DNA from 2 places in the Clostridium gelidum genome. Region 2 is predicted to be linked to the other one. Evidence: a T-box and tRNA genes for the amino acid it is inferred to sense, from the RefSeq annotation. Region 2 holds a T-box; the other holds one or more tRNA genes.
What was found. A T-box is a leader RNA that pairs with one kind of tRNA and senses whether it is charged. The one in region 2 lies ahead of thrS (threonine--tRNA ligase), so its partner is inferred to be a tRNA-Thr.
Positions count from the first base shown of each region.

Region 1: it has a tRNA-Thr gene. The T-box ahead of thrS (threonine--tRNA ligase) is inferred to sense a tRNA for this amino acid. The anticodon was not compared.

Region 1 is NZ_AP024849.1:187,386-204,016, reverse strand. Features, by position in the region: gene fusA (elongation factor G) at 1-93, opposite strand, end outside; gene rpsG (30S ribosomal protein S7) at 177-647, opposite strand; gene rpsL (30S ribosomal protein S12) at 801-1,178, opposite strand; gene rpoC (DNA-directed RNA polymerase subunit beta') at 1,447-4,983, opposite strand; gene rpoB (DNA-directed RNA polymerase subunit beta) at 5,005-8,712, opposite strand; gene rplL (50S ribosomal protein L7/L12) at 9,044-9,406, opposite strand; gene rplJ (50S ribosomal protein L10) at 9,452-9,955, opposite strand; ribosomal protein L10 leader region at 9,991-10,117, opposite strand; gene rplA (50S ribosomal protein L1) at 10,160-10,849, opposite strand; gene rplK (50S ribosomal protein L11) at 10,904-11,329, opposite strand; gene nusG (transcription termination/antitermination protein NusG) at 11,407-11,928, opposite strand; gene secE (preprotein translocase subunit SecE) at 11,966-12,196, opposite strand; gene rpmG (50S ribosomal protein L33) at 12,245-12,394, opposite strand; gene tuf (elongation factor Tu) at 12,570-13,763, opposite strand; tRNA gene psyc5s11_RS00905 (tRNA-Thr) at 13,828-13,903, opposite strand; gene sigH (RNA polymerase sporulation sigma factor SigH) at 13,981-14,601, opposite strand; gene psyc5s11_RS00895 (NYN domain-containing protein) at 14,688-15,200, opposite strand; gene rlmB (23S rRNA (guanosine(2251)-2'-O)-methyltransferase RlmB) at 15,214-16,125, opposite strand; gene psyc5s11_RS00885 (Mini-ribonuclease 3) at 16,147-16,560, opposite strand.
Region 2 is NZ_AP024849.1:568,923-585,553, forward strand. Features, by position in the region: gene psyc5s11_RS02685 (4Fe-4S binding protein) at 1-529, shown strand, start outside; gene modA (molybdate ABC transporter substrate-binding protein) at 793-1,638, shown strand; gene psyc5s11_RS02695 (ABC transporter permease) at 1,653-2,459, shown strand; gene psyc5s11_RS02700 (ABC transporter ATP-binding protein) at 2,478-3,227, shown strand; gene tnpC (IS66 family transposase) at 3,371-4,840, opposite strand; gene psyc5s11_RS02710 (Rossmann-like domain-containing protein) at 4,984-5,652, shown strand; gene modD (ModD protein) at 5,875-6,729, opposite strand; gene psyc5s11_RS02720 (MOSC domain-containing protein) at 7,137-7,571, shown strand; gene psyc5s11_RS02725 (NifB/NifX family molybdenum-iron cluster-binding protein) at 7,688-7,966, shown strand; gene psyc5s11_RS02730 (YibE/F family protein) at 8,232-9,290, opposite strand; T-box leader at 9,504-9,733, shown strand; gene thrS (threonine--tRNA ligase) at 9,806-11,710, shown strand; gene psyc5s11_RS02740 (Mrp/NBP35 family ATP-binding protein) at 12,272-13,099, shown strand; gene psyc5s11_RS02745 (flavin reductase family protein) at 13,140-13,631, shown strand; gene psyc5s11_RS02750 (iron-sulfur cluster assembly scaffold protein) at 13,847-14,182, shown strand; gene psyc5s11_RS02755 (MurR/RpiR family transcriptional regulator) at 14,489-15,355, shown strand; gene psyc5s11_RS02760 (6-phospho-beta-glucosidase) at 15,651-16,631, shown strand, end outside.

The sequences.
Region 1 (16,631 bases), 380 kb from region 2:
CAATATACGTTCAGTAGTTGTTGTCTTTCCTGCATCTATATGAGCCATTATACCGAAATTACGGAATTTATCTAAAGGATATTTTCTAGCCATTTATTTGTCCTCCTCTCAAGTGTAAATATAATTTAATTTGACAAAACTGCCTTAGCATAAGCCAAAACAGTTTTTTGTATATATTAGTATCTGTAATGAGCGAATGCTTTATTAGCTTCTGCCATTTTGTGAGTATCTTCTCTCTTTTTAACAGCCGCTCCTGTGTTATTAGATGCATCTAGTAATTCACCAGCTACTCTTTCACCCATTAGCTTTTCGCCTCTTTTTCTTGCTGCTATTAACATCCATCTTATTCCTAAAGTCTGTCTTCTTTCTGGTCTAACTTCTATAGGAACTTGATAAGTAGCACCACCTATTCTTCTAGCTTTAACTTCTAGCAGTGGCATTACATTGTTCATAGCGTCTTCAAATACTTCTAAAGAATCTTTTCCACTTCTTTTTGCCATTAACTCAAATGCGTCATAGCATATTTTTTGGGCTACGCCCCTCTTACCATCTTCCATTATACTATTTATAAACTTAGTAACAACTTTTGAATTGTATACTGGATCTGGTAATACATCTCTTTTTGAAATATGTCCTTTTCTTGGCACTTTTCTTCCCTCCTTAACATTTTAAATTTAAGTTCATCGGTACTCGGTACTCTTATAATACCGTAAAGTGCTACATCTTTTACATCTATATATAAACTAAATTTAAAATCTATAAATTCTGTTACAGATAAGCACTACACTTAGTTGAAAATCCTATTTTTTCTTAGGTCTTTTAGCACCGTACTTTGATCTTCCTTGTAATCTGTTAGCTACTCCAGCACAATCTAATGCACCTCTTACAATATGGTATCTAACACCAGGAAGGTCTTTAACTCTTCCACCTCTTATAAGAACAACACTATGTTCTTGTAAGTTGTGACCTACACCACCAATATATGCAGTTACTTCATATCCATTTGTTAATCTAACTCTTGCAATTTTTCTTAACGCTGAGTTAGGCTTCTTAGGAGTTGTTGTTTTAACAACTGTACATACCCCTCTTCTTTGTGGACACTCTTTAAGTGCTGGTGCAGTTGATTTAACTACTGCTGTTTTTCTGCCTTTTCTTACTAATTGGCTAATAGTTGGCATTTTTTCACCTCCTGAAATTTATTTATCTATTTTTAAATTAAGATAAAGCTAATTTATTGGATTATATAACATTTCTTTATGTAATTATGTTATATATTTTATCCAATTACATCTAATTTTTATACATTAAACTGATATCTAAATCATAAGTTATCAACTTAAATACATAAAAACAATGATGTTGACATTTATTTGTGTGATTTTACATTTCAAATCACACAAACTGTATTTTATCATTTAATTTTACACATGTCAACATAATTAAATTCTATTCTTCAACAGTTTCTGTAACAGTTTCTTCTATTACTTCTTCATCTGTCTCTATCTTTAAATCTCTGTATCTCATCATTCCAGTCCCAGCAGGAATTAACTTACCAATAATAACATTTTCTTTTAATCCAACTAAAGGATCAACTTTACCTTTAATTGCCGCTTCTGTTAAAACTCTTGTTGTTTCTTGGAATGAAGCTGCTGATAAGAAACTATCAGTTGCCAATGCTGCTTTAGTTATACCTAATAGAGTTTGTTCTCCCTTTGCTTCTTCTCCACCAAATTCTCTAACTCTTGCATTTTCAGCATGAAAATCAAACATATCAATCAATGTTCCTGGTAATAATTCTGTATCTCCTGACTCAAGAACTTTTATCTTTCTAGTCATTTGTCTAACAACTACCTCTAAATGTTTATCATTGATATCAACACCTTGTAATCTATAAACTTTTTGAACTTCTGAAAGTAAATATCTTCTTGCACCATCTATTCCCTTTATGCTCATTATATCATGTGGATTTACTGAACCTTCTGTGATTTCATCTCCAGCTTCAACATAATCATTTTCACTTACATTAATTCTAGAACCAAATGGGATTTCATAACTACGTTCTTCCCCATCTGAACCTATAACAACTACGGTTCTCTTCTTCTTTGTGTCTTCAATTTTAATATTTCCAGTAATTTCACTTACTATTGCAAGCCCTTTTGGTTTTCTAGCTTCAAATAATTCTTCAACTCTAGGTAAACCTTGAGTTATATCTGCACCTGCAACTCCACCTGTATGGAATGTTCTCATTGTAAGTTGTGTTCCTGGTTCTCCTATTGATTGGGCTGCTATAATTCCAACAGCTTCTCCAATGTCAATCTTTTTAGCAGTTGCCATATTCATACCATAACATCTTGCGCAAACCCCAACTTTACAAGTACATGTAAATACAGATCTTATTTTAACTTTCTTAATCCCTGTTGAAACTATAGTATCAGCTATATCTGGATTCATGTATTCATTTCTTTGAAGTACAACTTCACCCGTATTAGGATTAACAATATCTTCCGCAGTATATCTCCCAATTAATCTTTCTCTTAATTCTTCGATAACTTCGCTGCCTTCCTTTATTTCACTTACATAGATTCCATCTTCTGCACCACAGTCTTGTTCTCTTACAATAACATCTTGTGATACATCGACAAGTCTTCTTGTTAAATATCCTGAATCGGCAGTCTTTAAAGCTGTATCCGCATTACCTTTTCTAGCACCATGTGTAGACGAGAAATATTCTAATACATCTAAGCCTTCTTTAAATGATGCTCTGATAGGTAATTCAATAATCTTACCTGATGGACTTGCCATAAGTCCTCTCATTCCAGCTAATTGTTTGATCTGAGACTTGGATCCTCTGGCCCCAGAATCAGCCATCATATATATTGGGTTAAACCTATCAAGACTATCCATTAATGCATTGGCTACATCTTCAGTTGTTTTAGTCCACTTTTCTATAACTTTTTCATATCTTTCTTCATCAGATATAAATCCTCTTTTATACATCTTTTCGATCTTATCAATAGTTTCATCGGCTTCTTTAAGTAAAACATACTTAGCATCTGGCACTACTATATCTGATGTAGCAACAGTTACAGCACCTATAGATGAGTAATGATAACCTAACGATTTAATATTATCAAGCATTACAGATGTTTTTACTGGACCATGTTTAAGATAACATTGATCTATTATTGTTCCTAATGTTTTTTTAGTAGCTAAGACATCAAATTCTAAATTGAATTTTTCTTCTTCATTTTCTCTACTAACTAATCCTAAATCTTGTGGAATTGATTCATTAAATATTATCTTTCCAACAGTAGTCTTAATAACTTTAGATTGCATTAGTCCATTAAATTCTCTAAACATTCTAACATTTATTTTAGCATGTATGCCAATTTCTTTAACTTCATATGCCATTATTGCTTCATCTTTACTGCTGAATGTCATTCCTTCGCCCTTAGCTCCATCTTTATCAATTGTTAAATAATATGATCCAAGAATCATATCTTGTGTTGGAACACAAACTGGTTTACCATCTGATGGCTTTAAAATATTCGTTGCTGCCAACATTAAGAATCTAGCTTCCGCTTGTGCTTCTACTGATAACGGAAGATGGACAGCCATTTGGTCACCATCAAAATCAGCATTATAAGCTGTACATGCTAATGGATGAAGTTTAATCGCTCTACCTTCTACTAGTACTGGTTGGAATGCTTGAATACCCAACCTATGCAATGTAGGTGCACGATTAAGTAATACTGGATGATCTGCAATAACTTCTTCTAATACATCCCATACCTGTGGTTGCACTCTTTCAACCATTCTCTTAGCGCTCTTAATATTATGAGCTAATCCATCTTGTACTAGCTTCTTCATTACAAATGGCTTAAATAATTCTATAGCCATTTCTTTAGGAAGACCGCATTGATACATTTTTAATTCTGGTCCAACAACTATAACTGATCTACCAGAATAGTCAACTCTTTTTCCAAGTAAATTTTGTCTAAATCTACCTTGTTTACCCTTCAACATATCTGAAAGAGATTTTAAAGGTCTGTTTCCTGGACCAGTTACTGGTCTTCCTCTTCTACCATTATCTATAAGTGCATCTACTGCTTCTTGAAGCATTCTTTTTTCGTTTCTTACTATGATATCCGGAGCACCTAAATCCAATAATTTTTTCAATCTATTATTTCTATTTATTACTCTTCTATATAAATCATTTAAATCTGATGTTGCAAATCTACCACCATCTAATTGAACCATAGGTCTTAAATCTGGCGGAATTACTGGTATTACATTAATTACCATCCATTCAGGCTTATTTCCTGATTTTCTAAACGATTCTACAACTTCTAGTCTTCTTATAATTCTAACTTTCTTTTGTCCAGTACTTTGCTTAAGCTCTTCTTTTAATTCCTTTGACCCATTTTCCAAGTCAATTTGATTAAGCAAATCTTGAACTGCTTCTGCTCCCATACCTGCCACAAAACTTTCATCACCATATTTATCTATCGCTTCTCTATATTCTTTCTCATTGAGAAGTTGCTTCTTCAATAATGGTGTCTCTTTTGGATCTATTACTATATAAGATGCAAAATATAAAACTTTTTCTAAAGCTCTTGGTGACATATCTAAAATTAATCCCATTCTTGATGGAATACCTTTAAAATACCAAATATGAGATACTGGAGCAGCTAATTCTATATGCCCCATTCTTTCTCTTCTTACTTTAGCCTTTGTGACTTCAACTCCACATCTATCACAAACTATACCTTTATACCTTACTCTTTTATACTTTCCACAATGACATTCCCAATCTTTCATTGGTCCAAAGATTCTTTCGCAGAATAAGCCATCTCTTTCGGGCTTTAATGTTCTGTAGTTAATTGTTTCAGGTTTTTTAACTTCTCCTCTTGACCATTGTCTTATTTGTTCTGGAGATGCTAAACCAATTTGTATTGCATCAAAATTATTAAATTCAAACAAGGGTAAATCCTCCCTTCAAAATTAGTGTTCATCATTAAAATCGTCTAGTTCTAATTCACTTTCAATTTCGTCTATATCAACGTTCTCTTCATAATCAACTTCGTCTATATCTTCATCTTTAGTTTGATCATAACTATCATCTATAATTTCTGGTTCTGGTACAATTACTCCCTCAGAACTTTCTATATTAACTTCTAAATTTGCCATGTCGTCATCTACAAATTCTTTCAAAGTTACTTCTTCATGATCATTGTTTAAAACTTTAATGTCTAAGCATAAAGCTTGTAGTTCTTTAATAAGAACCTTAAATGATTCAGGAACTCCTGGTTCTGGTATATTCTCGCCCTTAACTATAGCTTCATACGTCTTAACTCTACCTACAACATCATCTGACTTAACAGTTAATATTTCTTGTAACGTATGTGCTGCTCCATATGCTTCTAATGCCCAAACTTCCATTTCACCAAATCTTTGACCACCAAATTGAGCTTTACCTCCTAATGGTTGTTGAGTAACTAGCGAGTAAGGACCTGTAGATCTAGCATGAATCTTATCATCTACCAAATGGTGAAGTTTTAAAATATACATTATACCAACAGTTACTGGATTATCAAATGGTTCTCCAGTTCTACCGTCATACAATATAGTTTTAGCATCTTCCCTAAAACCAGCCTTTAACATGCACTCCGTAATTTCAGGTTGAGTTGCACCATCAAATACTGGTGTGGATATATGCCAACCCAAATGGCTAGCTGCCCAACCCAAATGTACTTCAAGTACTTGCCCGATATTCATACGAGAAGGTACTCCAAGTGGATTTAAACATATTTGAAGTGGTCTGCCATCTGGTAAGAATGGCATATCCTCTTCTGGTAATATTCTAGAGATAACCCCTTTATTACCATGACGTCCTGCCATTTTATCTCCAACTGAAATCTTTCTTTTTTGTGCAATATAACATCTTACAAGTTCATTTACTCCTGGATTTAATTCATCTCCATTTTCTCTTGTAAACACTTTTATATCAACTATTATTCCAGCTTCTCCGTGAGGAACTCTTAATGAAGTATCTCTTACTTCTCTTGCCTTTTCTCCAAAAATTGCTCTTAATAGTCTTTCTTCTGCTGTAAGTTCAGTTTCACCCTTTGGTGTCACTTTACCAACTAATATATCTCCTGATCTTACTTCTGCACCTATTCTGATAATACCTCTATCATCAACATCTTTAAGTGAGTCATCACTTACATTTGGTATATCTCTTGTTATTTCTTCTGGTCCAAGTTTTGTATCTCTAGCTTCACATTCATATTCTTCTATATGCATAGATGTAAAGACATCTTCTCTAACCAATTCTTCAGAAATTAACATAGCATCTTCATAGTTATAACCTTCCCAAGTTATAAATCCCATTCTGATGTTTTTACCTAATGCAATTTCTCCTAAATCTGTAGACGGACCATCTGCAATTACTTGATTCTTAAATACTATTTCACCCGTATCTACTATAGGCTTTTGATTAATACAAGTTCCTGAATTACTTCTCTTGAATTTCAGCATTTTATATATATCTGTTTTTCCATCTGATTCTCTCTTAACTCGAATTTCACTACCTGATACATAAGTAACAACCCCTGCATTCTTTGCTTTCGGTAGTACTCCTGAATCTACAGCAGCTTTAAATTCTATACCAGTACCAACAATTGGTGCTTGTGAAATTAATAATGGAACTGCTTGACGTTGCATATTTGATCCCATAAGCGCTCTTGTTGCATCATCATTTTCAAGGAATGGAATCATAGCAGTAGCTACTGATACCATTTGTCTTGCAGATACGTCAATTAAATCAACTTCTGTAGCTGGTACATCTAATACGTCTTCTAAGTGTCTTATTGTTACTTTTTTGTTAACAAAATGTCCTTTTTCATCCATAGGCTCTTTAGCTTGAGCAATTAAGAATTGATCTTCTTCATCAGCTGTGAAGTATCTTATTTCTTCTGTTGCTCTTGCATTTTCTTTATCAACAATTCTGTATGGTGTTTCAATAAAACCATATTCATTAACTTTAGCAAATGTAGCTAACGAGTTAATAAGCCCGATATTTGGGCCTTCTGGTGTCTCGATTGGGCACATTCTTCCATAATGAGAATGATGAACGTCTCTAACTTCAAAACCAGCTCTTTCTCTTGAAAGACCTCCTGGTCCTAATGCTGATAATCTTCTTTTATGTGTCAATTCTGACAATGGATTTGTTTGATCCATGAATTGTGATAATTGAGAACTACCAAAAAATTCTTTAATAGCTGCTGCCACTGGTCTTATGTTAATTAACATCTGAGGAGTTATTGATTCTTGGTCTTGAATAGTCATTCTTTCTTTAACTACTCTTTCCATTCTAGATAAACCAATTCTAAATTGATTTTGTAATAACTCTCCTACAGATCTTAATCTTCTATTGCCCAAGTGATCTATATCATCAACATAACCTATTCCATAAGTTAATCCTAATTCATAACTAATAGTTGCAAATATATCATCTCTTATAATGTGTTTTGGAATAAGTCTACTAATATTTTTCTTTATCTCTTCTTTAATACTTTTTTCATCCGAGAAATTATCTAATATTTCCTTTAATGTAGGATAATGAACTAATTCTTTTATTCCCAAATCTGAAGTATCAAAAGAAACTTGCTTCTTTATATCTACAAAGTTATTGCTAATTACCTTAATGACTTTATCATCTATTAAGACATCAACTGATTTAATACCTATGTTTTGAATATCTTCAGCCATTAATCTACTTATTTTTTGCCCTTTTTCTGCTATAATCTCACCAGTTTGTGGATTAACAATATCATTTGCTGCTACTTGATTAGCAATTCTTAAACTTAATGCAAGTTTTTTATTAAACTTGTATCTACCAACTCTAGATAAATCATATCTTTTTGCATCAAAAAACAGCGTATCAATTAAAGAGATAGCACTATCTACTGTTGGTGGTTCTCCTGGTCTTAATCTCTTATATATTTCAAGCAATGCTTCTTCTTTAGTTTTAGTATTGTCTTTTTCTATTGAAGCTCTAAATCTTTCTTCTTCTCCAAAGAAATCTAATAATTCTTGATCACTACCTAATCCCATAGCTCTTGCTAAAATAGTAATTGATAATTTTCTTGTCTTATCAATTCTCACATAAATTATATCGTTAGAATCTGTTTCATACTCTAACCATGCACCTCTATTAGGGATTACAGTTGCTGAATATAATTTTTTACCACTCTTATCTCTAGAGTAGTTATAATATACTCCTGGAGATCTTACTAATTGACTAACTATAACTCTCTCAGCACCATTTATTACAAATGTACCTTGTTCTGTCATTAATGGGAAATCACCCATAAACACTTCTTGTTCTTTAATTTCACCAGTTTCATTGTTTTGTAGTCTGATTGAAACTTTTAATGGTGCCGCATAAGTTGAATCTCTTTCTTTGCATTCTTCGACAGAATACTTGATATTTTCCATATCAAGTTTATAATCTATGAACTCAAGTACTAAATTTCCTGTGAAGTTTGTGATAGGATTAATATCCTCAAATACTTCGTGCAACCCTTCTCTTAAAAACCATTCATAAGAATCTAATTGTACCTCAATTAAATTCGGCATTTCAGTAACGTCATCAACCTTACCAAAACTCATTCTTGTTCTTTTTCCAACTTGGACAGGATGTACCATGAATTTTCACCCCTTGTATAAAATAAACTAAAATAGCCAAAAGCATACTTTCCCTAAGGACTTTTTACTTTCGGACAACTTCTTTTTATAGTATAACCATTATTCACCAGGTTATACTCTTTTTTTCCACTACAAATATATACTATCCCATAGTGAATAATACATTACATTATAATATCATAGGATATTTTTCTTGTCAATAATATTAATAAAGATTAATTTAGCTATAAAGCTATATAAAATACTTATTCTTTAACAAGCATTTTATATAGCTTTATAAATAGAGTTTAAAAGAGGTGCTTTTATAAGCACCTCTTTTGCTTTAAGCAAACTACTTAACTTCTACAGCAGCTCCAACTTCTTCTAATTTAGCTTTCATATCGTTAGCTTCATCTTTAGAAACGCCTTCTTTTAATGTCTTAGGAGCTCCATCAACTATTTCTTTAGCTTCTTTTAATCCTAATCCAGTTATTTCTCTAACTGCTTTGATAACTTTAATTTTGTTATCTCCTGTACTTACTAATACTACGTCGAACTCAGTTTTTTCTTCAGCAGCAGCTCCAGCTACAGCACCTCCAGCTACAACAGCAGCAGCAGCACTTACTCCAAATTCTTCTTCACAAGCCTTTACTAATTCATTTAAATCTAAAACGCTCATTTCTTTTATTGCTTGAATTATATCTTCTCTTGTCATTTTAATAGCACCTCCGAAATTTTTTGTTAATTTTTTTACTTTTTATTATTCTGCAGATTCAGTTCCCTTGCTATCAGCAATAGCACTTAATACACGTGCAAAGCTTGATATTGGAGACTTGATACTTCCAAGAAGTTTTGCAATAAGGATTTCTTTTGATGGTATTGTTGCTAATTGTTTAATCTTAGCTTCATCAAAGATTTCTCCTTCTACAATACCTGCCCTTAATTCTAGACTTTTATGATCTTTAGCAAAATCATTTAGCACTTTAGCTGCTACTGTAACATCTTCATAACCGAATGCAACAGATATAGGTCCTTCTAAATATTCTACTATACCATCTAATCCTAATTCTTTAGCTGCTAAAATAACTAAAGTATTTTTATATACTTTGTATTCAACTCCAGCTTCTCTTAAATTTTTTCTAAGAGTAGTATCTTCTTCAACAGTTAAGCCTTGATACTTAGCAAGAACAACAGCTTTTGATTTTTCTAATTTTTCCTTAATCTCAGCAACTTTTGCTTCTTTAAGTTCTCTGTTTTTATTCATTATTGTAGTCCACCTCCTCACAGTTTCAAACTGCTTCTTTCATTAAAAAAGACCTTCCGTAGACAAGGAAGGTCTTATAATATCATCTATTATCATAACCTAAGTAGGTAGTCATCTTTACGCTTTCGCACCCACTGTCTACGGAAAAAATATTCTCTTTTACAACATTAGAAATTATATCACTTAAATCTGCTCAAGTCAATACTAATCTAAAGCTTTTGTAGGATTAATTCTTGCACTTGGTCCCATTGTACTTGAAACAGATACCGATTTTAAATATTGTCCCTTTGCCGCTGATGGTTTTGCTTTAACTAGCGCATCCATTAATGCTTTAAAGTTTTCCTTTAATTTTTCATTTCCAAATGATTTCTTTCCAATTGGGCAATGAACTATAGATGTTTTATCTACTCTATATTCAACTTTACCCGCTTTGATTTCTTCAATTGCTTTAGCAACATCAAAGGTTACTGTTCCTGACTTTGGATTTGGCATTAATCCCTTAGGTCCTAATACTCTACCAATTCTACCTACAACACCCATCATATCTGGAGTTGCAACAACTACATCATAATCAAACCAATTTTCACTTTGGATTTTTTGAACTAATTCATCAGCTCCAACGAAATCTGCTCCAGCTGCTTGAGCTTCTGCTGCCTTATCTCCCTTTGCAAACACAAGAACTCTAACTGTCTTGCCTGTTCCGTTTGGTAATACAACTGCTCCTCTAACTTGTTGGTCTGCATGTCTTGGATCTACTCCAAGTCTTACATGTAATTCAATAGTTTCATCAAAGTTTGCCTTTGCAGTCTTTAATGTAAGCTCTAATGCATCCATTGGATTATATAATGCACTTTTATCTATAAGCTTTGCACTTTCAATATATTTCTTTCCCATAATTTGCCTCCTCTGTGGTATTAACGGTTTTGACCTCCCACTTATTTTTACGAATTATTCTTCAATAGTTACGCCCATACTTCTAGCTGTTCCTGCAATCATTCTCATTGCTGATTCAACATTTGCAGCATTTAAATCTGGCATTTTAGTTTCAGCGATCTTTTTAAGTTGTTCTTGAGTCAACTTACCAACTTTTGTTTTATTAGGCACTCCAGAACCACTTTCTAATCCTATTTCTTTCTTGATTAGAACTGCTGCTGGAGGAGTCTTTAATATAAAGCTAAAAGATCTATCTTGGTAAACTGTAATAACTACTGGTATTATATACCCAGCTTGATTTGCAGTTTTTGCATTGAACTCCTTACAGAATCCCATTATGTTTACACCGTGTTGACCTAAAGCTGGACCTACAGGTGGAGCTGGTGTTGCCTTTCCTGCTTGAAGTTGAAGTTTAATCATTCCAGTTACTTTCTTAGCCATTTTGTTATTCCTCCTATTACTGTGGTATATACGAACTTTTAGTTCTCCCACTTAATTAAAATTAGTTTAGTTATATATTAAACTAATTTTTCAACTTGATTAAAGTCTAATTCAGCAAGAGTTTCCCTGCCGAACATATCTACTAAAGCTTTCACTTTACGCTTTTCTAAAATTATCTCTTGTATTATAGCTATTGATTCTCTCAACGGCCCTGAGATAATTCTAATGCTTTCCCCTATCTCTAAATCAATCTCAATAGGACTTTCTAAAACTCCCATTGATTCAACTTCTTCATCTGAAAGAGGAACTGGTTTTGATCCTGGACCAACGAATCCTGTTACGCCTCTTGTATTTCTTACAACATACCACGCTTCATCGCCCATTAACATTTTTATAAGCACATAACCCGGAAACTTTTTCTTCAATAAGACTTTTTGTTTTCCGTCTTTTTCTTCAATCACTTCTTCCATAGGTACTTGTATATCATGGATTAGTGCTTGAAGATTTCTATTTTCAATTGCTTTTTCTAAATTTGCTTTAACTTTATTTTCATATCCTGAGTATGTATGTACTACATACCATCTTGCTCTATCACTCATACTTGTCAGGTGATCTTACATCACCCAAACCTCCCTTTTACTTCAATTTTAAAATTATTTTAAAGAGGTTCTCGAAAATAAAGTCCAGTCCACCAACTAATATGGTATACATTAGCGTGAATACTATAACTGCAATAAATGCTTTCTTTGTCTCATCTTTTGAAGGCCAAATTATTCGCTTAACCTCTGATTTAACCTCTGTAAAAAAAACAAACAAGCCATTACCTTTTATAGTTTTTTCAGTTTTTGCATTGTTTTTTACTGACATATCTTCACATCCTTAAATTTAATAACTATATGTCATTACTGCGGCTAATTATTTTGTTTCTCTATGAAGAGTGTGCTTTTTACAGAATTTACAATACTTTTTCATTTCTAATCTATCCGGATTATTTTTTTTGTTTTTCATTGAATCATAATTTCTTTGTTTACACTCTGTGCATGCTAAAGTTACTTTTGTTCTCATGACTGCACCTCCAGTTTTCATATATTAAACAAGAAAATTAATTTCTTGCTCATCTCTAATTTGCATTATTTAAAATGTCACGTTTATACAATATCATAAAATATCCAAGTTGTCAATTTCCCTTTAAATAGGACTAAGTTCTACAACCTAGTCCTATTTAAATAGCAATTACTTTTTATTTTTGTATGCTAGTAACAACTCCAGAACCTACTGTTCTTCCACCTTCTCTAATAGCGAATCTTAATCCTTCATCCATTGCGATTGGTGTGATTAATTCTACTTTCATATCAATGTGGTCTCCTGGCATTACCATTTCCATTCCATCTGGTAATTTTATTGATCCTGTAACATCTGTTGTTCTGAAATAAAATTGTGGTCTATATCCATCAAAGAATGGTGTATGTCTTCCGCCTTCTTCTTTCTTTAATACATATACTTGACCTACAAAGTTAGTATGTGGATGTACTGAATTTGCTTTTGCCAATACTTGACCTCTTTGGATATCAGCTCTTTGTACTCCTCTTAATAATGCTCCGATATTATCTCCTGCTTGCGCATCATCTAATAACTTTCTGAACATTTCAATTCCAGTTACTACAACTTTCTTCTTTTCTTCACTTAATCCTACGATTTCTACTTCGTCTCCTACGTGAAGTACTCCAGCTTCAACTCTTCCTGTTGCAACTGTTCCTCTACCAGTGATTGTAAATACATCTTCTATTGGCATTAAGAATGGCTTATCTGTAGCTCTTTCTGGTGTTGGTATATAACTATCTACAGCGTCCATCAATTCATTTATACACTTAATTGATTCTGGATCTTCTGGGTTTTCTAATGCTTTTAATGCTGATCCTGTTACTACTGGAATATCATCTCCTGGGAAGTCATATTCACTTAATAATTCTCTAACTTCCATTTCAACTAATTCTAATAATTCTGGATCATCTACCATATCAGCTTTGTTTAAGAATACTACCATATATTCTATTCCAACTCTTGATCCTAATAGTATATGTTCTCTTGTTTGTGGCATTGGACCATCTGCTGCTGATACAACTAATATAGCTCCATCCATTTGTGCTGCTCCTGTAATCATGTTCTTAACATAATCGGCATGTCCTGGACAGTCAACGTGAGCATAATGTCTGTTTTCTGTTTCATACTCAACATGTGATGTATTAATTGTAATTCCTCTTTCTTTTTCTTCTGGTGCTTTGTCTATTGCTGCATAATCAAAGGCTTGTGCAAAACCCTTCTTTGATAATACTGTTGTTATTGCTGCTGTTAATGTTGTCTTACCATGGTCTACGTGACCTATTGTTCCAATATTAACATGTGGCTTGGTTCTTTCATACTTTGCTTTTGCCATTATAATTTTCCTCCCTTATTTTCTTCTAATAAACTTTGCCTAGTGTTTTCTTATTTTTATTATTTGGAGCTCACAATCGGGATTGAACCGACGACCTCCACCTTACCAAGGTGACGCTCTACCGACTGAGCTATGTGAGCGTTCAAAAATCTTTATGTTCTTTGATATACCAATTATAAAGTTTACTATCATTTTTTTTATTTGTCAATACAAATCCTTACTTTAAATCTAAGCACTTTTCTAATTTTCTTTTTACTCTTTGCAATGCATTATCAATAGACTTTGAATGTTTCTCCAAATCACATGCAATCTCTTGATATGATTTGCCGTCTAAGTATGATGTAAGAACTTCTAATTCTAACCCAGATAATACCTTAGAAATTTTTTCTTCAATATATTCTATTTGTTCTTTACTTATCATTAATTCTTCTGGATCTGTAATTTTTATTCCCGCTAATACATCTAAAAGAGTTCTCTCAGATTCTTCTTCATAGATTGGTTTATTTAAAGATATATAAGTATTTAATGGAATATGTTTTTGCCTAGTAGCCGTTTTTATTGCAGTTATAATTTGTCTAATTATACATATTTCTGCAAAAGCTTTAAATGATGTTGATTTTTCTGGATTGAAGTCTCTGATAGCTTTATATAACCCTATCATGCCCTCTTGATAAATATCTTCCTTGTCCGCTCCTATTAAAAAGTATGATTTAGCCTTCGCTTTTACAAAGTTTTCATATTTTGAAATTAAATATTCTTGGGCTCTATTATCTCCACTTTTAACTTGTGCAACAATTTCTTCGTCTGATTTATCTCTGAAATCTAAAAAAATTCTCAACTGCTCACTCTCAACTCTCTTCTACATTCAACTGACTAACTATTTAGACAATTATACTCCAGTAAAAATAAGTTAGTCAACTGAATTTACTTGCTTCTTCTAATTTCTTCTAATATTTTAGCTGTCTTGTCATCTATATTATCACTTATAATATTTTTTTGTGCACTTTTATTTTTATCACTTTTAAGTTTTATAGATTTTTCTACATTTAGTACTTCATTATAGAATTCTAGGGATGACATTCTAACTGCACCTCTTTGAAAAACAGTTTGTTGTTCTAAGTTATCTGAAGTAACCACAACTATTTCATGTTTTCGGCCTAATGCATTTACGTTTTTTTCAATATAACTATCTGCAGTTTCTCCATCTTTTGTAAAAACCACAGAAATATTTTTGTTTATTTCTTCTTTTTTTTCTAAACTCCCTATAACTTTATGTGCATCAAATACTAATACTATTTTGCAAGCTTTAAAAACTCCATAATTATGTAGCTTATCTATCAATGTTTGTCTTGCACCTTCGAAGCTAAAATCTTTTTTTTGCTTTAAATCCGGCCAGCTATTTACCACATTATACCCATCCACAAAAATAGTTTTCACCATATACCTCTTTCTATTTCAATCGTCCTTTTAAGACTTCATACATAATTATACCACCAGCTACCGAGGCATTTAAAGAGTTAATCTTTCCGACCATTGGTATCTTTATTAGTTTATCACATTTTTGTACTGTTAATTTAGAAATTCCTCTACCTTCATTTCCAATTATAATTGCACAAGGCCCACTAAAGTCTACTTGGTAACTATATTCTTCTGCTCTTATATCTGCTCCATAAACCCAAATACCTTTTTGTTTTAAATCTTCTATTGTTACATTTAAATTTGTTACTTTAGCTATTTTCACATGCTCTATTGCACCCACTGAAGATTTATATACGGTTGCACTTACAGATGCACTTCTTCTCTTTGGAATTATTATTCCGTGTACTCCAAACAATTCTGCAGTTCGTACTATTGATCCTAAGTTATGTGGATCTTCAACTTCATCTAATATAACAATGAATGGTGCTTCTCCTCTTTCTTCTGCTAACGCTAATATGTCTGATACCTCTGAATACTTATACGGAGTTACCTTTGCTATTACGCCTTGATGGGTTGCTCCATCACACATTGAATCAAGTTTTCTTTTATCTACTTCTTTAATCAAAACTCTTTTTTCTTTTGCTAAACCAACAATTATATTTATGGATCCTTCCAATTTAGTATTCGCTATGTATAATGTTTCAATTGTTCTATCGCCTTTCAGAGCCTCAATTACTGCATTTCTACCAATAACTATATCTTCCCGCTCTTCAACCTGACTATTTTCTTTGCTTATACTAACCTCTGCTGTGTTTTCCTTTTTTAGCTTACTTTTAGTCTCACTATAATTTTTGTCTTTATCTCTTATTCCAGTTTTCTCGTCATTCTTTTCACTTTTAATAAATTTACCTTTTGAATTAAAATTTTTCGCCTTGCCTTGCATTATAAATCCTCCTTTTGTAATTTACTTTATAATTTCAATACTTTTATTAAATATAAATTCTAATCTTTCTTTATTTCCTGTTAAATATAAATATCCTACTAACGCCTCGAAACCTGTTGCCATTCTATAATCTCTTACTTCTGCATTCTTAGGAACCGTTGGAGACTTAGCATTTCTCCCTCTCTTATACACAGCATCTTCTTCCTCAGTTAGAAATTCTTCAATTTCATGCATTATGCATGATTGACTTTTTGCTTTAACATACCCAATGGCCTTAACGTGAATTTTATTCGCTGATAATGCTGTATTCTGTGTCAAAATATTAGTCCTAATAAAAACTTCGAATATTCCATCTCCAATTATTGCTAATTGAAGTGGGTTTAACATTCTTGCTTCATCTTTTGAAAATTCTCTCATTCTTAAATCATCTAACATTATAATTCTCCTTTTAAATAAGGCATATTCAAAAAATAACAGGCCAATATGCTAATGTATTTACTCGTTAT
Region 2 (16,631 bases):
TACTCAAGAAATTTGCAGACAATTGGAAAGCAAATACTTTGGAACAGATACACCACATAAATGTAAAATGGGTATTGTTGGATGTGCTAACAATTGTGCAAAAGCAAATATAAATGATATTGGAGTAATGGGTAGAACAATACCAGAATTTAATTTAGATAACTGCATTGGTTGTGGTCTTTGTGTACAAGGCTGTAGACAAAAAGCATTAGAAGTAATAGATAAAAAAATAATTTACAATAAAGACTTATGTGTAAGTTGTGGTGAATGTGTAAAAGTTTGTAGGACTAATGCAGCCCTTGCTAAAGAAAAAGGTGCAGAAATATTTGTTGGTGGAAGATTTGGAAGGGGAATAAGAATTGGAGATTCCCTTGGGAAAATTTTCAAAGAAGAAGAGGTAGTGTTTGTTATCGATAAAATTATGGAACATTACAGAGAAATAGGTAATAAAGGTGAGAGAATTTCAGGAGTTATGGATAGAGTGGGGAAGGAAAAGTTTATAGATGATGTATTAAAAAAGATTGATTGATATTGAAAGAATGCTTAATAGGCATTCTTTTTTTTGTTATATTCGAATGTAAAAATAAGTTACATTTACAATTAATGTTAAGATGATTACGAAAGTAAGTCAATATTTTTTTGTGGCATTTGACAATAAAACTGTTGAGTTAATAAAGGGAATAATATATAATATAATAAAACATTGTAAAACACAACGAAGTGAAAACTATATAGTTATGTTTTGTAATGTTTTATTTTTTTTTTTAAATATAAGCACAAGGGGGAGTATAAATGAAATTTAAAAGAATTATATGGGCAGGATTAATTAATTTAATAATCATAACAGTATTTTTAGGGTGCACTGCAACACAAAAACCAGCGCAAGGAGATTCAAATACTACTAAAAAAGCAGAAAACCAATTAGATACATCAGAAAATAAGAAATATGAGGGGAAAACATTACTTGTATATTGTGCAGCAGGTGTAAATAATCCAATGAATACTATTGGAGAAAAATTTAAAGAAAAATATGGTGCTGATGTTCAATTTACTTATGCTAATTCCACTGAGCTTATAAGTCAAATGGAAATTACTAAGAAAGGTGATATTTGTATTTTAGCATCAGTAGAGGATTATCAAGTAGCAAAGGATAAAAATTTAATTAAAGATGAAAAAGAATTAGTAAAACATATACCTGCTATTGCTGTTCCTAAAGGAAATCCAGCAAAAATCAATTCTTTAAAGGATTTTGGTAAATCAGGAGTTAAGATTATTATAGGTGATCCACAAACTTCACCTTTAGGAAAGCTGGCAAATAAGTTATTTGAAAAACAGGGAGTATTAGATGCAGCGAAAAATAATACAGTAGCTACCTTTAGCACAGTAAATGAAGTAGTTACTTTCCTTTCGCAAGGTAAGGGAGATTGTTCTATTGTATGGGAAGATAATATTTTAAATGCATCAAAGGATTTAGATTTAATAGCTATTCCAGAAAGTGAAAATGCAATTAAGACTATGCCTATCTGTACCTTGCAAAGTTCACCTGATAATGAATTAGCACAGGAGTTTATGAAGTATGCAGGATCTGATGAGGCTAATGAAATACTTAAGAAATTTAATCTAAAGCCAATACAGTAAAGGAAACTAGGAAGATGTTTAAAGAAAAGTATAAAGATATTCTTTTTAAGGTTGTCATAGGCATGTTTGTAATTATGCTTACAGGTTTAATATTGCTTACAATATTTTCAGTTGTAAAAAGAAGTTTACCTTATATTTTAGAAAGCCTTATGGATGAAGAAATTAAATTTGCAATAAAAACAACGTTATATACATCAACTATAGCAACTTTGATTTCATTGATATTTGCAATTCCTATTTCCTATGGATTAGCTAAATTTAATTTTTATGGAAAAGGAATAGTTAGTGGGATAATTCAAATTCCAAATTCAATTCCACCAATTGCATCAGGAATTGCATTGTTATTATTATGTAGTAATGAAAAAATGAGTATTTTACTTAATAAACTACATTTAGATCCTGTGTTTTCAGTGAAAGGAATTATATTAGCTCATTTTTTTATTAATGCTCCATATATGATTAGAATTATAAGAACAACCTTTGAGGATATAAATCCTAAGCTTGAATTTATGTCAAGAACCTTAGGATATGGCAGTTTCGGAACATTCTTTAAAGTTAGCCTTCCTTTAGCTAGAAATGGATTGATTACTGCTATAATTATAACTTGGACAAACACTCTTGGAGAATTTGGCACTGCGTTAATGCTTGCTGGATCTATAAGAATGAAAACAGAAACATTACCAGTAGCAATATTTCTAAATTTATCAGGTGGAAATTTAGATAAAGCTTTAGCAGCAGCAACAATTTTAATTATCATTTCTATTATAGGATTAATTACTTTTGAATTTATATGTAAAAAAGATAACATATACTTAAAATAGTAGAAAGGGAGAGGTGGTATGCTTAATGTTAATCACGTTTATAAAAGCTTTGAAGAATTTAATCTTAAAGATATAAATTTTCAAGTAAATGACGGAGAATACTTTGTTATATTAGGACCTACAGGAACAGGAAAGACAGTTATTTTAGAATCTATAGCAGGAATGTATAATATAGATAAAGGCGATATTTATATTGATAATATTAATATTACAAAAGTGCCACCAGAAAACAGGAATATAGGACTTGTATATCAGAGTTGTTTATTATTTCCTCATTTATCAGTAAGAGAGAATATCGCTTTTGGTCTTAAAGCAAGGAAGATGAAAAAACAAGAAATTAATGCAGTTTTAGATGATATGGCTGAAATACTAAACATTAAACATTTGTTAAATAGAAAAACTAATAATTTAAGTGGTGGGGAAAAGCAAAGAGTAGCTTTTGCAAGAGCTATTGTTACAAACCCTAAAATACTTTTATTAGATGAGGTTAGTAGTGCACTAGACCCAAATACGAAAAGAGAATTCCAGATTAATTTAAAAAAAATACACAAAAGATTACATACAACAACAATTCACGTGACACATGATTTTAATGAAGCATTATATTTAGCAGATAGAATAGCTGTTATTAATAATGGACAAATATGTGAAATAGGAACACCAAAAGATATATTCAATAATCCTACAACAGAATTTGTAGCTAAATTTGTTTGTAACAATAATTTTAAGTATGGAGATGAAATATATGAGCGAATACAAATTTTATAATAATTTATTTAAACGATTTATAGAGATTGTAAAAGATAATAGTAACTATTCAGCTGTAGTCATTTAAAATTTTAATAGATATACTTTTAGGTATGGCAAATAGGGGTATCAACTTATTCTCAATACCCCTAGAAATATCTTAGTTAAACTAAGGTCGGATCGATTATATTTGAAGTAAATACTGATTTTATACAATCCAAAGTATTCAAGCTATTTTTTCGAACCGTGGATACATATCCACGAATTCTAGTAAATGCTTTTGCGCCATCTTTACTTCTAAATGTTCCAGAGATTTTTTGTTTAACCTTAGTCATTCGTAGATCACGCTCTGCAAGATTATTATCAAAAGGTATTTCAAAATCATACATAAAAGCAAGTATTTGATTTTTATAACCGCTTAATCTATTTAATAGATTAAGACTAGTACTTTTCTTTACTTTCTTTTTACTGTATGCTTTACTATTTGCTATATAATCTTCTTTGAAGCCATCTTCTAATATTTGATCATATCTTTTTTCAAAGGCTTCAATTTTATCTAAAGTTAAGGCATTGGCAGTATTCCAAGATAAATCTACTTCTTTTTTTATTTCTACTAATAGATTTTTCAAAGGCTCTGCCCATTTTTGTTTTTCTAGCTCTGATATAGCATTTAACTCTCTTAATATGTGAGCATTGCATAAAGCGTGCTCACAAGAGTATTGATGATATGTCTTCCAGCAGTCATGTACTGCTGTTCCGGTAAATTTAGGTAATATATTTATATCATCAATAGCTTCTTTACCTCGTTTTTCATGTGCTTCATAATAAGTATATTTATCATTTGAAGCAACATGTAGCCATTGGCGTTTTTTATCTATATATATTCCAGTTTCGTCATAATGTACAGCACCTTGATAATTAGTTATTGCATTTTTTATATTTTCTTCAACAAGTTCTAATTTTTCATGACAGTTATTATTAAAATTGACTATTGTACCTTGACTTAAACTTATATTAAACATATCAGAAATCAATTCAGCACCACGTTTAAACGGAATTAATTGATATTGAGTTAAATAAACAGCTATCGCTTTTACTTTATCGCCATATTGAACTGTGTTTGTTATTCCCTCAGGGAATTTACCGGTGTTTTTTCTTCTACACTTTGGACATTTTTTAACTTCTGATCTATGTTCAGTAACTTTTACTTTAGTCTCTGGTAGATCAACCACTTGTCGTACAATTATACTGTCCGGAGCTACATCCTGTAAGGATTCTCCGCAAATATCACATTTATCTACAGTGTGTACAATTATTTCATCTGGATTTTCAGTAAGCTCAAGTGTCTTTCCATCATGACCTTCTTGACCACCAGGTTTTTTGCCTGATTTAGTTCTTAAAGTTTTAGTTTTCTTTTTAAAACCATCTGTCGATGGTGGTTTGCTACTGTTATTACTATTCTTTTGAGTTTGTTTTTCTAAAGATTGAACACGCTCACCGAGAGCTTTATTTTCTTTTGAAATTTTTTCTACTTGAGAATTTAGACCTTTTATTTCATTTGTAAGTTCTTTTATAACACTCATAACTTGCGTTAATCCTTGATTATAGATTTCTATAATTTTGCCTTCGCTCACGATAGTCACCACCTTATCATTAGTTTTTTAAAAGACAATATTTATAATACCAAAAGCTAAGAATAATAGGAATAATTTTTTGAAAAATTATTTAATATATAATAAATTTATTCAATAGCTGAATAGTTACAGATAATAATTTAATGGATAATACAGTAAAAGTAACAGGAAGGGCTTTAACTTCAAAAGAAGCTATTGGCGAAACAGAAAAAAAGGACTTTCCTATATTAAAGGGAAAAGAAAAATTATTACAGGCGGACTTTAATGGAGTGAAAGGGCAAGCTTTCACAGATATGCCTGGAAATTATTCTGGAACCCTTAAAGATATAATAGAAATGCCATTAGACACTAATTTTAATATAGCAATTTATATTGCTACCTTAAATGCAGTCTGTAGATATTTAAAACTTGCAGATAAAACAATTCATTGTAGAGATAGTGGACCAGAAAAATGTTCAATAGAGTTAGAGAGTTATTTAAAATCTAGATTTGGTAATCCTAAAATAGCTTTAATAGGATACCAGCCAAGCATGTTAGATAGACTTAGTAAAAGTTTTAAAGTTAGGATAGTTGATCTAGATAAAGATAATATAAATACTGTAAAATATGGAGTTATGGTTGAAGATGGTAATAAAGATACAGAAGCTTTACTTAAATGGTGTGATGTTATTGTAGCAACTGGAAGCACTATATCAAATAATACAATAACAAGTTTATTTGTAGAGAATAAGCCAAGAATATTTTTTGGAACTACTTTAGCTGGAGCTTCTGCACTTATGGGATTAGAAAGATTTTGTCCGTGTTCAGAGTAATGAAACTTATAAGCTGTATTTCGGATAGTTAGGCACATGAAAATAAATAACAAGTCCAAAATATCCATGGCAAATGGACTTGTTATTTTTTTGATTGTGCCTTAAGTAATTGAAAAAACTTTTAAAGTGAATTTCTAAAAGAGTCAATTTGTAATATTAGTAGTTTTACTGTAAATATTACAAATTGACTCTTCATAAGGTATATGTAATTTTTAATACTATTTAATTGCTTGCAATATCTTTTGTTATCTTACATCCTATATCAATAGCTTTTGCATAATACACTGAAGTAGTTACAATTGCATTAACTCCTGTTTTAGCATATTCTTCGATATTACTTTCATTAATACCTCCAGCGGCTAAAATAACAATAGAAGGATTAATGTTTTTCAAAATATCTACATATTTTTTTAATTCATCGTATGGAATTTTATCAAATTGAAGCCCATCAATACCACATTTACAAAGTTTAATGGCCTCATCTATATTTTCCACTTCAGCTATTATCTTTTTCTCACAGACTTTAGATTTTACACTCTCTAGAATTTTTATAAGCTCATCAGTACCACCTAAGAAGTTTAAATGCTGCTTGAAAATCAATACCGTTTCTGATAATCCTAATCTATGTGAAAATCCACCTCCAGCAACAACAGCTTTTATAGATAAATCCTTTGTTCCAGGAATAACTTTTCTTGTAGTGATCACATGAAGATTTGGATTTATTTTAGATGCTTTATCAACTAAAATTTTTGTTTTTGTAGCAATTCCAGAACTGTAATCAAGAATGTTTTGTGAGACTTTCCATGCTGTATGAAGGTCTTCAGCATTTCCTTTTCCTTCAATGAAAATTTCATTTTTCTTTATTAAAGTACCAGAAGGACAAGTTTTAGTTACTTGTATGTTTAGTTTGTTAAATATTTTGGCAACTTCTTCTGTACCACAAAGTACAGCATCTTCTCTTGAAAAGAATTGTATTGTCCCTTTTTGACTACTAATGCCTAATACCAAAGTAGTTAAATCTAAGTATGGAACATCTTCTTTAATAAATCTGTCTATAAGTTCATCTGAAATATACATTTATGAGACCACCTTTTAAATTACTTTTTATTTTTAAATATTTTTATCCATTTTACTTTAATTTCTTATTATATTTTGATGAGAAAATTAGCTGTATCTATAGTTAATAGTAAGCTGTTTAAAAAAGTAAGTCAATAATTTTTGTTGGCATTTGACAATAAAAACAAAATAAAGTAATATAAAATAACAAATGCTATTAATAATTATAAAAACATAAGATGTACGATACTACGACAGCATGACTAAGGTTAAATGAGCATCAATTTAATAAATCTGAAATAGATAGATAATTTAGTTGTAAAAATATAAAAACAATGATATTTTTAGAATTGTGGAGTTAGGTATTAAGCCAGTGTAAACGATTGTGATTTAATTTGATAAAGTTTGGGGAATTTGGAGGGAGTTTAATGGGAAAAGTAGTTTCTTTAAATATTAGTGATAAAAGAGGTACTGAAAAAAAACAAGTTGTATCGGTTAATGCTATAGAAGGATTTGGTATAGAGGGGGATGCACATGCAGGAGATTGGGATAAGCAGGTAAGTCTTTTATCTATAGAAGCTTTAGATAAGGTTCCTATAGATAAAATTGAAGAAGTTGAAAAAGGTGGATTTACTGAAAATATTACAGTATCAGGTATTTCACTCCATGAGCAAAATGTGGGCTCATTAGTTCGAATCGGAGAGGCTATAATTAAAATATTACATATTGGAAAAGAAGAATATAAGGAATATGGTAGACCTTATATAGTTAGTAGAGAAGGTAGATTTGGAATAGTAATTAAAGGCGGAAAAATAAATATAGGTGATTCAGTAGAGATTATATCCGAAGATACTTTCTTATAAATTATAGATAAAGTGAGGGATAAAAATGAAGATTGCAGTGACGGCAGATGGAAAAAGCTTAGATAGTAAGGTAGCAGAAGAATTTGAAGAATGGCTTATATCTACTCATTGTTAATATGGAGGATTTTAGTATTACAGCTATAAAAAATGATAATTTATTTCAAAGCTCCTCTGGAGAAAAATTAGGGAATGAAGTGTTAAAGCATGATTGTGAGGCTTTAATAACAGGTAAAATAAAACCCTTAGCATTTAATATATTAGCAGATGCTTGTGTAACAAGATATTTTGGCATTGGCAATTCAGTTCAAAATACAATAGAATTAATGAAAAATAGATCTCTAAAATTAATAAGAAACTATGATGGAACAGAAAAATGTGATGGGCATCATAATTAGTTAAATTTCTTATATAGGGTTAGGTACAAAGGGGCATATCAAACTAGTGCGATAGCCTCTTCTTATTGTATTTTAAATACCAGAAGTTAGACTTATGGTTCTAAGTATAATGAAGCTACGTATTTAGCACGAGTTTAAGATTAAGTTACACTACCTGTTTGGGATATATATAAATCAACCTATTTTAATTAATTTTAATTGGCATTTGAGAACTAAAAATGAATAGAAGTAGAATGAAAAATGCAAAATATCGATATAAAGTAAATTAATCTATATAAGCTCTAGCGAAAACAGTAAGCGGTACTGATAAAATCATCCCCATACTTCCTGCAAGCGCTCTTAGTATTTCTACAGAAATATCTTGAAGACTAATTATATATGAAAAATTAACATTATGTCCTAAGAAAACCATTAAAGTAACAACAGAACTTCCTACATATGCTAAGATAAGCGTATTAGACATAGTTCCTATCATATCTCTTCCAATATTAAATCCAGATTCAATCAACAAAGGTTTACTTATACTAGGATTGCTTTCTTTAATCTCATTCATTGAAGTAGCTACAGACATACTCATATCTAAATTAGCACCAAGTGCACCAACCACAATACTAGAAAATAATATTCCTTGAAAATCGAATTTAATATTTGGAGAATATTTTGACAGGGATAAAAATTCTTCATAATTAATTGAAATATGAAGAGAATTGCTCATTATGAATGTAATTATGCCTGCTATTATAACACCGCCTAAAGCTCCAATAAGGCAAGAAATTGTTTTTTTATTCAATCCATTTTGTATTATTAATGAAAAAAAAGAAATAATTAGACAACAAATTATTGTTAATTTTATGGGACTATAACCACTAAGTATTCCTGGTAGCAGTAGCATATAAATTATACATATATTAAAGGCAATAGATAAGATTGCATAGAAGCCTTTTATGCCTCCTATAAAAATAACTAAGGCTATAAAAAATGCAACTAATAACAAAATATTTTTTTCTCTTGGATAATTATATATTGTTGCATTTAATTTATTATTACTACCAGCTTGAATTGATATCTGAACAAAATCATTAGGTTTTAAAGCTAATTCAGAATCATTTACAACTAAAGTATTGTCTAATATAAATTCTTTACCTTTATATTTACCTTCAGATACTAATACCTTAATTTTAGAATTTTGGTTTGGGTTAGAAAAAGTAACATTTTCAACTAAAGCCTTACAGAGTATTTTGTTATCAAGAAATGTAGCATTAGTTTTGTCCACTTTAAATGGTGAAAAAATAAATACTAGAATTAATAAAAGAAAAGTTAACATTATACGTGATAAGGAAAATTTATTGATAAATAACCACCTCGTTACTATAAAAATACAATTGATATAATATAATATATGTTGAATATTAAGAATTATTTTCAAATAAGGCATATGAAAGAAAATAATAAAAAACTATTTACAACATATTACCAAAGTGATAATATTGACTATAAACAAGAGCTAAGTGCACAAAACTCTTAAAAATTAAATATAGAATCAGCAATGAAAGGGACGAGTATTATAGAATACAGTTTCAAGAGAGGGAGTGTCACCGGCTGTAAGCATTCCAAGATATGACTATAAGAAAACTACCCTAGAGCTATGGCTTATTAGCTAGAATTAGTAAAATGCCATCGGTGAGAGTCGTTAAAAGTTTTGAGAAGAATTGAATTATTTTAATTCAATTTGGGTGGAACCACGGATATTATACATTCGTCCCAAGATAGGGACGGGTGTTTTTTTTGTATAAATAATTAATCTTATAAATAAAACTAATAAAAAGGAGTCAATAAATTATGATAAGTATAAAACTTAAAGATGGATCAATAAAAGAAATTTCTGATGAATCTAATATCTATGATCTAGCAAATTCAATTAGCAAGAATTTAGCTAAAGTTGCAATAGTTGGGGAAGTTAATGGAACCTTAGTTGATTTGAATTGTAAATTAAAAGATAATGATGAGGTAAACATTTTAACATGTGATGATGAAAAAGCAGTTGAAGTGATTAGACATTCTACTTCTCATATTATGGCTCAAGCAATTAAGAGAATTTATAAAATTTCTAAACTTGCTATAGGACCTTCAATAGAAAATGGATTTTATTATGATTTTGATATTGAAAATTCATTAAGTGCGGAGGACTTAGATAAGATTGAAGCTGAAATGAATAATATAATTAAAGAAAATTTGAAGTTTGAGAGAATTGATGTCTCTAGAGAAGAAGCAATAAGGCTAATGGAGGAAAAAGGAGAAACATACAAAGTAGAGCTTATTCGTGATTTACCAGAAAAAGAAGCTATATCTTTGTATAGGCAAGGAGATTATGTTGACCTTTGTAGAGGACCTCATATTCCTTCTACAAAATACGTGAAAGCATTTAAATTAATAAGTGTAGCTGGAGCATATTGGAGAGGCAATGAGAAAAATAAGATGCTACAAAGAGTATATGGTGTAGCATTTTCTAATAAAACATTATTAGAAACTCATTTGCATAATTTAGAGGAAGCTAAAAAAAGAGATCATAGAAAATTAGGGAAGGAACTAAAATTATTTTCTTTTGTAGAAGAAGGACCAGGGTTCCCATTTTTATTACCTAAGGGTGTAATTCTTAAAAATAATTTAATTGATTTTTGGAGAAAGTTACACTGTGAAGCAGGTTATGTTGAAATTGAGACACCAATAATGCTTAATAAAAAATTATGGGAAACTTCAGGACATTGGGATCATTATAAAGAAAATATGTATACTTCAATGATTGATGAGGAAGAATTTGCATTGAAACCAATGAATTGTCCAGGAGGAATGTTAGTATACAAATCAGAAGCTCATTCGTACAGAGATTTTCCAATGAGAGTAGGTGAACTTGGAAGGGTTCATAGACATGAACTTTCAGGAGCATTGCATGGACTCATGAGAGTACGAGCATTTACTCAAGATGATGCTCATATATTTATGTTACCAAATCAAATAAAATCAGAAATAAAAGGAGTTATTGACCTTATTGATAAGGTGTATTCAAAATTTGGATTTAAATATAGCCTTGAATTATCTACAAGACCAGATGACTCTATGGGAAGCGAAGAAGATTGGTGCTTAGCAGAAAGTTCTTTAAAAGGTGCATTAGATGAGTTGAATCTAGAGTATAAAATAAATGAAGGTGATGGAGCATTCTATGGACCTAAAATAGATTTTCATCTTGAAGATAGTATAGGAAGAACATGGCAATGCGGAACAATTCAATTAGATTTTCAATTGCCTCAAAGATTTGAATTAGACTACATTGGAAGTGATGGAGAAAAACATAAACCAATAGTTATTCATAGAGTAATATTTGGAAGTATAGAAAGATTCATGGGAATATTAATTGAACACTTTGCTGGAAAATTCCCAACATGGCTTTCGCCAGTTCAAGTAAAAGTATTACCTATATCAAATAAATTCAATGATTATTGTGCGAAAATTAAAGATGAATTAAGCGCAAATGGAATAAGAGTTGAAATGGATTATAGATATGAAAAGATAGGATATAAAATAAGAGAAGCTAGAAATGAAAGAGTACCTTATATTATTGTTGTTGGAGAAAAGGAAGAGAATGAAAATACAATTTCATTACGTAGTAGGGAAAATGGAGATGAAGGAAATTTAAAGTTAGAAGACTTAATGGAAAGAATTAATAAAGAAATTAAGAATAAAGAATAAAGAATTATAAAGCAGGGTTAGTTAATGACTACAAAAGAAGTAATTATTTGAAGCCTATGAAAATGAATAATAATTAAAAAACTTCTCGGAAATAATAGGAAAGCTAAGGCAATAAAGATTCATATACGAATCTTTATTGCCTTTTTTCATTAAGCACCTATCTAGTAGCAAAATGATTTTTAGGTGGTGTAGGTATTTTTTCTTAACCATTGTAAATGTTAATATTCATAACAACAACTATAAATATGAAGAACAATATATATTCTAAACCATATCTATTCTTCAGAATATTACCATATATATGGTGAACCATATATATTCTGAAGAATATGCGCCAAAAATGCGGGCTCAGAAGGTATTGAGTTAAAATGGTTATTAAGTTTAATGTAATTTTTGAAATCTTTTTAAATGATTAAATTTGTTTTAAAATCAATATTCATTTAAAACAGAGATTGATAATAAAACATAAAGTAAATTTAGATATTAATAGCATTTGACAGTAACAAAAAATAGTAATAATATAATATTGGCAAATGCTATTAAAAATAGGGAGATGATTTTATGTCAGATTGTAATTCTTGTTCATCAAAGGATGGATGTAATAAGGATAAGGAAAGTTGTATGATTGAAAATAATCCTTTGAATAATGTTAAAAAAATTATTGGTGTTATGAGTGGTAAGGGAGGAGTGGGGAAATCTTCAATTTCTGTTCTTATTGCAAAACAGTTAAAAGCGCTTGGATATAGTGTTGGTGTTTTAGATGCAGATATAACTGGACCTAGTGTTCCAAGGCTTCTTGGTGTGGAGAATAAAAAAGTCATGATGGCTGAAAATGCCATGTATCCTGTAAAAACTAGCGATGGAATTAAAGTTATGTCTTTAAATTTATTAATGGAAAATGAAGAAGATCCTGTTCTTTGGAGAGGTCCTATAATATCAGGAATGGTTAAGCAATTTTGGACTGATGTACTTTGGGAAGAACTTGATTATTTAATAATTGATATGCCACCAGGAACAGGAGATGTGGCATTAACAGTTATGCAGTCTATTCCGATTGATGGAGTTGTTATGGTTTCTGTTCCACAAGATTTAGTTTCAATGATAGTATCAAAAGCTGTAAATATGGTAAAGAAGATGGATATTAATCTTTTAGGTGTTATTGAAAATATGAGTTATATAACTTGTGATAAATGTGGAGATAAAATGAAACTTTTTAATGGTGATAATACAGAAAAGTTTTTAAAAGACATGAATTTAAAGCTTTTAGGAGAACTTCCTATGCTAAATAGTATAAATAACCTAGGACAATATGATAATGCACATATAGATGAAAGTTTAGAACTAATATTTGACCCTATAGTTAAAAACATTATTAGTGAGTTAGAATAATATTTTTAATAATATATGAAGAAATAAGGGGGAGTATGTTATGGGAAAAAATCAAGGAAATATGAAATCATGCCTTCAACCAATGCCTAAAGTATTAGTTTCATGCAGAGATGCTAATGGTAAAAATAATGCATTAGCAGTAGCATATTGTGGAAATTGCAGCTATGATCCACCAATGGTTATGGTAGGAATTGTTCCTTCAAGATATTCTTATAATATCATAAAAGAAACTGGTGTTTTTGTAGTAAATCTTGTAACAAAAGAACAACAAGAGATGTTTGATTATTTAGGTAGTCATAGTGGTAGAAATGAGGATAAATTCTCAGAATTTAATATTAAAGTTGAAGAAGGAATAAAGGTAAATGCTCCGTTATTAGCAGATTGTCCTGTAAATATTGAATGTAAAGTAGTAGATTCTATAATGACAGGTTCACACGAAATGTTTATAGGTAAGGTTGAATATGTTCATACTAATAGAGAAATAGTTGATGATGAAGGTAACATTGATTTTTCTGAGATTAAATTTATTTAAATTTATTAATAGAATAAAAAGCTATCATTTAAAACAGAATCAATTTAGTGAATGATAAATTGATTCTGTTTTATAGGATGATATAGTAAATAAGGAGTGATAAAACACTCCTTATTTACTATATGGAAAAATTTAATGAGGTTATTAATAAGTAAATTAAAAATGATTAGCATATGCTATTAATGAAAAAGAAATTTGAATAGGAAGTAAATTTTATGTGTAAAGAAGAATTATCAGACATTCTTATGGATCATTTTAATTATCCTAGAAATATAGGAATAATTGATTATCCAAATGGACAAGGATGTAATGGAGATCTAGAGTGTGGTGATTACTTAGAAATATATATAAGAGTGGAAAATAATTTAATTGAAGATATTAGTTTTTTAGTTTTTGGATGTTTTGGGGCTATTGCAAGTGGCAGTATGACAATGCAACTTGCAAAGGGAAAAACATTAGAAGAAGCTTTTAAAATTTCTGAAGAAGATATTATACAAGCTTTAGGGGGATTGCCAGAAGATAAAAAAAGCAAGAAATTAATGTGGATTTAGATGAAATAAAAGGACAAGCTTTTACAGATATGTTTGGATATTATTCTTCAATTTCTTTCTAGAGGGTTAAATAAAAAATATTGATATATATCTAAAATACTGTACAATAAAATTAATCAAGGAGAATAAAATAAGTTAGTTAAAAATTATTTGAATTAGTATATAATCAAATAAATAAACAACTAAGATAAAGTATATGTAGGATGCTTTTGAGTTGAGTTTTTGTATTGCATGATACATAGGGATTATTAATTTAATCAAATTTAATATAGTGTATGAATAATTGAAGTGAACTAGGAGGTAATTATGACAATAGAAAATACGATTAAATGTTGTGATAACTTGACACCGACAGAAAACCAATTAGCACAATATATTTTGCAAAATAAAGAACAGATCAAAGAATTATCTATTCAAAAGCTTTCTGAAAAAACTTTTGTATCAAAATCTGCAATTCATAGGTTTTGTAAAAAAATTGGAATGGATGGGTTTAATGAACTTAAAGTAAGACTTGTTCAAGATATTATACAAGAAAGTAAAGATGACAATCAAATTGATGTTAATTTTCCATTTGAACCTAACGACAGTCAAGGAGTAATAGCTCAAAAGTTGCTAAAATTATATGAAGCATCAATAACGGATACACATAATTCTATTGATGTAGAGGAACTAAATAAATCTGTAGTATTATTACATAATGCAGATATTATTGATATATATACCCATGCACATAATATTAATGTTGCAGAAAATTTTCGGGATAAAATGCTCGCAATTGGTAGAATGGTTAATTGCCCGAAATCATTTTATGATCAGCGTTGTATGGCAACTGCATCTACGAAAAATCATGTAGCTATTATTTTATCATATTCAGGAAAAGCAACTTTTTTACCGCTCATTGTAGAAACATTACATAAAAAGGGAATAGCAATAATTTTAGTAGGCAGAGTTGGAAATAGTGTTGTATCGAATTATATAAAGCATCATTTGTATATAAGTAATAGAGAGAATTTGAGAAACAGAATATCCCAGTTCTCATCGCATATTGCAATGCAATATATGTTAGATGTTATTTTTAGTTGTATTTTTAAAAGGGATTATAAAAGGAATATAGATTATATTCAAGAAGTTATTGGTATTGTTGATGACAGAAACATTAATGAACAAAAATAACTCGGAATTAGCTGTTTGGGAAATTTATTAATAATGATTTTAAAGCTTGTTAGAGAAAACCTCTAACGAGCTTTTTGCATTTTAAGCAGTGAAAATTAATGAAAAGTATCAAAAAGTTTCAATGTAATATGCTGTCTGATAACAACCTTTGAAAAAAAAACCCAGAGTATCATACCTCCATTGACGCAGGGTGTTTTAATAATTATATTAGATACATAATATAATTTCTTATTTAGAAATCTTATTTAGAATAACTAAATTTAAAAAAAACATAACATTTGATAGGAGGAAAAATATGAAAGAATCTATAAAAATTGTAACAATTGGAGGGGGAAGTAGCTATACACCAGAATTGATGGAAGGCTTTATTAAACGATATGATGAACTGCCAATAAGTGAAATATGGTTAGTTGATATTGAAGATGGAAAAGAAAAGTTGGAGATAGTTGGGAAATTGGCGCAGCGTATGTGGGAAGCGACTCCATATGATGTAAAGGTATTCACAACACTAAACAGAAAAGAGGCATTAAAAGATGCTGATTTTGTAACTACACAATTTAGAGTTGGATTATTAGATGCAAGAATTAAAGACGAAAGAATACCTTTATTGCATGGAATGCTCGGTCAAGAAACAAATGGTGCAGGTGGGATGTTTAAAGCATTTAGAACAATTCCAGTAATAAAAAGCATCGTCGATGACATGAAGGTATTATGTCCAAATGCATGGCTTATTAATTTTACTAATCCTAGTGGAATTATTACAGAAGCAGTTATTAAACATTTTGGGTGGGAAAAGTGCATTGGATTATGTAATGTACCAGTGATTTCAATGATGAATGAACCAAAAGTTATTGGAATGCAACGCTCAGAGCTACACTATCAATTCGTTGGATTAAACCATTTTCATTGGCATAAAGTTTTCGACAAAACAGGAAAAGATATTACAGAACAGTTAATAGATCATATTAATGAAAAAAATGGTGGAACTCCAGCTAACATTTATCAAGCTGAATTTCCATTGGAATTATTACATTCTATGAATTTATTACCATGTGGATATCATCGTTATTACTATTTAGAAAAGGAGATGTTAGAACATAGTTTAGAAGAATTTAAAAACGGTGGAACACGTGCAGAACAAATGAAAGAGGTAGAAGCTGCCCTCTTTGAAATATATAAAAATCCGAATTTAAATAAAAAACCTGAACAATTGCAAAAGCGTGGTGGTGCATATTATAGCGATGCAGCTTGTGAATGTATAAGTGCAATATATAAT